Regions from separate parts of the Pseudomonas sp. MM213 genome, predicted to be linked through region 2. Evidence: riboswitches for the same ligand, from Rfam matches in the RefSeq annotation. Region 2 holds a riboswitch; the other holds the start of a gene.
The links. Region 2 has a riboswitch for cobalamin ahead of K5R88_RS03900 (CbtB domain-containing protein). Riboswitches for the same ligand answer to the same signal wherever they lie in the genome.
Positions count from the first base shown of each region.

Region 1: another riboswitch for cobalamin. It lies ahead of cobO (cob(I)yrinic acid a,c-diamide adenosyltransferase); the one in region 2 lies ahead of K5R88_RS03900 (CbtB domain-containing protein).

Region 1 covers NZ_CP081943.1:6,520,055-6,523,459, forward strand. The annotation lists gene K5R88_RS29710 (PQQ-dependent sugar dehydrogenase) at 1-774, opposite strand, end outside; gene K5R88_RS29715 (hypothetical protein) at 843-1,427, opposite strand; cobalamin riboswitch at 1,582-1,816, shown strand; gene cobO (cob(I)yrinic acid a,c-diamide adenosyltransferase) at 1,898-2,509, shown strand; gene K5R88_RS29725 (cobyrinate a,c-diamide synthase) at 2,506-3,405, shown strand, end outside.
Region 2 covers NZ_CP081943.1:825,846-829,250, forward strand. The annotation lists gene K5R88_RS03890 (cobalamin biosynthesis protein) at 41-454, opposite strand; gene K5R88_RS03895 (CbtA family protein) at 451-1,155, opposite strand; gene K5R88_RS03900 (CbtB domain-containing protein) at 1,167-1,361, opposite strand; cobalamin riboswitch at 1,482-1,709, opposite strand; cobalamin riboswitch at 1,888-2,099, shown strand; gene cobW (cobalamin biosynthesis protein CobW) at 2,196-3,263, shown strand; partial or broken gene cobN (cobaltochelatase subunit CobN) at 3,267-3,405, shown strand, end outside.

The sequences.
Region 1 (3,405 bases), 1.1 Mb from region 2:
CAGGCCCGAGGCGAAAATTCGATGCTTGCCGGTGGCGCGATCCACTTCCCAGATCGCCGCGCGACCTTCTTCCTGATCCATGCCGTTTTCGGCGACGTTGCTGTTGGAGCCCACCGTGACGTACAGCTTGCTGCCGTCCTTGCTGGCGATCACGTTTTTGGTCCAGTGGTGATTCAGCGTGCCGCCCGGCAGATCAACCACTTTGATCGGCGGCGACTTGATGGTCGTGGCGCCGTCCTGGTAGTGAAATCGCAGCAAGCGGTCCGTGTCGGCGACATACAGGTCGTTGCCGACCAGGGTCATGCCGAAGGGCGAATTGAGGTTTTCCAGGAACACCGTGCGAGTTTCGGCGATGCCGTCGTGGTCTTTGTCGCGCAGCAACGTGATGCGGTTCGGGCTCGGGACGCCGGCACCGGCGCGGCCCATGGCTTTCTTCATGACCCAGCCTCTAACGCCTTTGCCATCATCGGGTTTGGGCGGCGCATTGGTTTCGGCGACGAGCACGTCGCCGTTCGGCAGCACGTAGAGCCAACGCGGGTGATCGAGGTTTTCAGCAAATGCCGCCACTTGCGTACCCGCTGCCACCGTGGGTTTCGCGCCGTCCGGCCAGCCGATTGCCGGGGCGATGTTCACTGTCGGGATCAGGGTCTTGTTCGGTTCTGGCAGTCGAGGGGACGGGCCGGTGCCGTCGGAGACTTGCAGGGTGGAGGTCTCGCTGCAGGCAGCGAGCCCTCCTGTGAGGGCGATGACGAGAACGAGCCGGGGCTTGTGCATGCTGATCTTCCCTATAAATGCAGTGACCTGATCAATAGAGAAGTGCAAACCCGCGATGGTTCAACCGGTCAGCCGCGGGCTTCCTTGAACAGTACGGCGATGCCGGGATGATAGTTGCCCGCTTCGTTGCGCAACTTGCGGTAGGCGTAGGGGAAATACCAGGCGACCGCGCAGCTGTGTTCCTTTTGCAGGTCGTCGACCATGTCCTGAAGTTCTTCCGGCGTGGCGCCGTGCTGGGCCTTTTGCGGGGCGACGAACAGGCAGCCGAGTTTCAGGTCGCTGGCGTAGCTGATGCGCTTGGCGTCGCTGGTGATATCGGCCAGGGCCTGCGTCAGGTTCAAGCTGTTGACCCGTGGCCAACGCTGGGTGGTCTGGAGGAAGGCGCGTTCTTCGCTGCTGGCGATGAACAGGTCGGCGCGGGCGTTGCGTTCGCCTTCCTCGTTTTGTTTGCGGGTGGGTGTGTTCTGCAGCGTGACCATTTCCGCCATCCACGCGGCAGCCGAGAGCAAGCCGAGGTTGGCTTTTTCGTCGTACCAGTAAGGCGTGTCGTTATCGCCGCGCACCGCGTTGTAGCGGTCGATACAGTCAAACCAGCGCTCCAGCACCGGGCGCAGGAATTCCAGCTTCGGATTGCTGATGGTCATGCCTTGCATGTGGCTCACCCTTGTTATTGTGTTGTCAGGTTGTGGCGCTTTGATATCACTGCTAGGAGTGTGGCACAAGATTGGCGTCATTTTATTGATCGACGGCAGTTATTCGCCCGACGGTCTCCCGGCTTTAATTGACGCTCCACCCCCAACCCTCTAACCTTCGCGGCTTGTTTCAGGTGCTCTGTGGCGTCGGTCGACAGAGTGAAACAGGGAAGCCGGTGAGTGCGCTCGTTCAATTCATGAACAGTCACGATCCCGGCGCTGCCCCCGCAACGGTAAATGAGTGAAGGCTGCGCCTTGAGCCACTGTGTCGAATGTCGATATGGGAAGGCGCGCAGTCAGGCGAAACGCCGCTCATGAGCCCGGAGACCGGCCTGATCCATTCAGCGGCATCACGGTGGGCGATGCCAGGCTTCTTGCCGTCTATTCTTGTGCCTGCCCGCCGTTATCCAGCCTCAACGGAGAGCTCCCCCATGACTGATACTCCCGATCGTGACGAACGCCATCTGGCGCGTATGCTGCGCAAAAAAGCCGTGATCGACGAACGCATCGCCAACTCCCCGAATGAATGCGGCCTGCTGCTGGTGCTGACCGGTAACGGCAAGGGCAAAAGCAGCTCGGCTTTCGGCATGCTCGCCCGCTCGATGGGCCACGGCATGCAGTGCGGCGTGGTGCAGTTCATCAAGGGGCGCAGCAGCACGGGCGAAGAGTTGTTCTTCCGACGCTTCCCGGAGCAGGTGCGTTTTCATGTGATGGGCGAGGGCTTTACCTGGGAAACCCAGGACCGCCAGCGTGACATCGCCGCCGCCGAAGCCGCGTGGGAAGTGTCCCGCGAACTGTTGCGCGATCCGTCGATTGGCCTGGTGGTGCTCGATGAACTGAACATCGCCCTCAAGCACGGCTACCTTGACCTCGATCAGGTGCTCAGCGACTTGCAGGCGCGTCCGCCGATGCAACACGTGGTCGTCACGGGTCGCGGCGCCAAGCCGGAAATGATCGAGCTGGCTGACACTGTCACTGAAATGGGCGTCATCAAACACGCTTTCCAGGCCGGGATCAAAGCGCAAAAAGGCGTCGAGCTGTGAATCAACCACGTCATTGCCCGGCGGTCTTGATTGCCGCGCCGGCCTCCGGTCAGGGCAAGACCACCGTCACCGCCGCGCTGGCCCGTTTGCATCGCAATCAGGGACGCAAGGTGCGCGTGTTCAAATGCGGCCCGGACTTTCTCGACCCGATGATTCTCGAGCGCGCCAGCGGTGCGCCGGTGTATCAACTGGACATGTGGATGGTCGGCGAGCAGGAAAGTCGTCGACTGTTGTGGGAAGCCGCCGGTGAAGCGGACCTGATCCTGATCGAAGGTGTCATGGGCCTGTTCGACGGCACGCCGTCCAGCGCCGATCTGGCGCGGCACTTTGGTGTGCCGGTGCTCGGGGTGATCGACGGCACGGCGATGGCGCAGACCTTTGGTGCGCTGGCGCTGGGGCTGGCGAAGTATCAGCCGGACTTGCCGTTCGCCGGCGTGCTGGCCAACCGCGTGGGCACCTTGCGCCATGCGCAATTGCTCGAAGGCAGCCTGACCGAAGGCTTGCGCTGGTACGGCGCGTTGTCCCGGGAAACCGGGATCGAGCTGCCGAGTCGGCATCTTGGTCTGGTGCAAGCCAGCGAGCTGAATGACCTCGACCTGCGCCTCGACGCGGCGGCCGAATCGCTGGCCAACAGCTGCGACGTTACGCTGCCACCGCCTGTGGAATTCGCCGCTCCAGAAGTGATCGCCGCCGAGCCGTTGCTGGCCGGTGTCCGAATCGCCGTGGCCCGTGATGAGGCGTTCGCTTTCACCTACGGTGCGAGCCTGGATTTGCTCCGGGCCATGGGCGCCGAATTGTCATTCTTCTCGCCGATCCGCGACACCCAATTGCCGGAGGCTGACAGCCTCTATCTGCCGGGCGGCTACCCGGAATTGCACCATGTGGCGCTGTCTCGG
Region 2 (3,405 bases):
GAAGATTGCTCATGATCGAAGGCGAGGATTATCGGGGATTTTACGCAGCGCAGGCCAATGCCAGGGTCGCCTGGGCATATTTTTGTCGGGAAATCAGCAGTTTTGCCGGCGCCTGGGCCAGTTGTTCTGCAAGGGCGAGGGCGGCGCTTTCTGCTACGCCGTAGCAGCCGGTGCGCTCAAAAGCGATTTCCGAACGGTGGCTGAGTTGCGGTTGATAACCGGCCAGTTCTTCACTGCTGAAGTACGTCAGCGGCAATTCGAGTTGTGCGGCAAGCTCGATCAGGCCCGGTTCGTCGCGCTTCTGGTCGATGCTGGCCAACGCCGTGATCTGCTGAAGTCCGATTTGATGCGCCTGTAATGCCTGATCGAGTAACGCCCGAAGCGTGCTGACGGGGCAGCCGCGCTGGCAGCCCAGGCCGACCACTAACGTCGGCGCTGTGCTGGTGTCGCTCATGCGTGGTATTGACCATCGCTTTTGCGGCGGAACAACCAGGCGCTGATCAGGCCCAGGGCCAGCCAGAATCCGAGGTTGGTCAGCTGCGAAGCGATTTTGAATTGCGTTTCCAGGGCTTGCGGCGCGAGCATCGAGTGCACTTCCGGTTGTGGTGCACCGATCACGTGAGGGACGGCGAGAATCGCCACGCCCAGGATCTTCATCAGCCAGTGGCGGCTGAAAGCGATCAGCGCGATGCCAACGGCGGTGGACGCTGCAGTTCCGATCCACCAGATTTGCCGTTGTGCCAGGTCAGCTGCTGCCGTGCCCGGCAGTTCCGGCGGCAGGCCGAGGGTCGGTGCCAGTACAAACGTCGCGTAACCGGCCAGGCCCCAGAGCAAGCCCTGCGAGGTTTTGGTCGGCGAGCGCAGCGTGTAGAGGCCCGCGAGCATCAGGGCGAAACCGACAGCCACTACCAGGTTGCCGCCAGTCGTCGACAGCACGCGCTGCCAGCCGTCTTCCGGCTCCCAGGCTTCTGCATCGTGGGTGTGAGCGGCGGTACCGGCGGCGTGTTCATGAACTTCAACAGCGGCCGGCTCGGATTTTTCGTAAGTCTCGGCCTGCAGAATCAGCGGAGCGACCCAGAAGCTTTGCAGCAGAGTCAGCAACAGGGCGGCCAGCAGCCCTGTGAAACCTGCGGTTTGCGCAATACGCTTGATCATGTCGACAGGTCTCAATGGCACGGGAAGGCGGAGCTGTGACGGGTATCGTGCGCAGCGTTGTGCACCGCTTCGATGTGCGAGAAACCGGCGAAATACACCAGGCACGCGCCTAGGATCGACGCGCAGACGGCGGCGGTCAGGCGTTGAGCCAGGGTGGTCGTGGTGGTGCTGGTGGATGTGTGGCCGGTGCTGCTGATGATCGACATGGCGCTTCCCTCTGGTCTGTCAGCGGGTGAATAGAGCGCATGGAAGACCCCTGCGAATCGGGCTCGCAGAGATTCAAACAGCGCCCGCCCACCGCGGGTTTGTTATTCAGTGAACGTAATCGTCACTTTGTGTTGCGGGCCGGTCTCCGGGCTCACGAGGGGCTTTGGCGTCAGCCGAAACCTGCAAGCGTCACCTTCCCATGCCGAACTGCTGGCACAGTGGATCTGACGCTTCGCTCGCTTACCGTTGCGGGGGCAGCACCGGACTGACATGGCTTTGAGTAAAGCACATGAATCACCGGTTTCCCGTTTCACCCTGTGAAGGGCACCCGTAACAAGGTGTGTAGGAGAGCATGGGCGGGGGTTGGGCGTCAATTGGCAAGGGTTCTCAACTCGGAACCGAGGTGGATTCTTCGCGGGCAAGCCTCGCTCCTACAGGGGATCGCATTTCTCTGTAGGAGCGAGGCTTGCCCGCGAAGGGGCCGGTACGGGCGCCACAAGACATTGACCCGCCCCCACACCATGCGTAGCCTTGCGCATTCGAGGTTCTTCGGCGTTTGCCGGAGCTAAGAAGGGAACGCGGTCGATGCCGCGGCTGCCCCCGCAACTGTGAACGGTGATGTTCGCTGCCACGCCACTGCAAACCTGTCCAACGGGTTCGCGGAAAGGCGCAGCCAACGCCAGTCTCGCGACAGGCACACCGTCAGCCAGGAGACCTGCCTCGACACGAATTCTCACTACAACCGGGCGGGGTGATCCGGTGGCGAACTCTTCCGCGCGCCTGTCGCTGCGGTCGTCGTCCCGCATGCCCGCCACCTTGCCAAAGGGCATCCGATGAAAACACTGGCCAAACTCCCCGTCACCATCGTTACCGGCTTCCTCGGCTCGGGCAAAACCACCTTGCTGCGGCACATGCTCGATAACGCGCAGGGCCGCCGCATCGCGGTGATCGTCAACGAGTTCGGCGAGCTGGGCATCGACGGCGAAATCCTCAAGCAGTGCTCCATCGGTTGCACCGAAGAAGAAGCCAACGGCCGCGTCTACGAACTGGCCAACGGCTGCCTGTGCTGCACCGTCCAGGAAGAATTTTTCCCGGTGATGCGTGAACTGGTGGCCCGTCGCGGCGACCTCGATCACATTCTGATCGAAACGTCGGGCCTGGCCCTGCCAAAACCTTTGGTCCAGGCCTTCCAGTGGCCGGAAATCCGCAGCGCCTGCACCGTTGACGCGGTGATCACCGTGGTCGACAGCCCGGCCGTGGCGGCCGGCACGTTCGCCGCGTTCCCGGACCAAGTGGATGCCCAGCGCAAACTCGACCCGAACCTGGACCACGAATCGCCGCTGCACGAGCTGTTCGCCGACCAACTGGCCAGCGCCGACCTGGTGATTCTCAACAAGGCCGACCTGATCAGCGCCGAAGACCTGGCCCGCGTACGCCTGGAAGTCGCCGAAGAACTGCCGCCCGCCGTCAAAGTCATCGAAGCCAGCAGCGGTCGCCTGCCACTGGACGTGCTGATCGGTCTCGGCGCCGGCTCCGAAGAACACATCGACAGCCGTCATAGCCACCACGATCATCACCACGACGGCGATGACCATGACGACCACGATCACGACGCGTTCGACTCCATTTCCATCGAACTGCCACAAGCCGACGAAAGCCTGTTGATGGACGCGCTGACGCAATTGGTGGTCAAGCACGGCATCCTGCGGGTCAAGGGTTTCGCGGCGATCCCGAACAAGCCGATGCGTCTGTTGATCCAGGGCGTGGGCACGCGTTTCGACAAGCATTTCGACCGTCAGTGGGGCGCCGACGAAGCGCGCACCACGCGTCTGGTGCTGATCGGCCAGGCGCTCGACGCCGCGCAACTCGAAGCGCAATTGCGCGCCGCGCTCAGCGTTTAACCCATGCACCTGCTCAGGACCCAGCCCGGCGGTTTCGTCTCGGATGACAACATTGCCGACCTTGGACAAACCCCTGCCGAGCTGGTGATCCTGTGCAGCGGCGATTCCAGCCTCGCGCTGCTCGCCGAAGCCGCGCAACAGT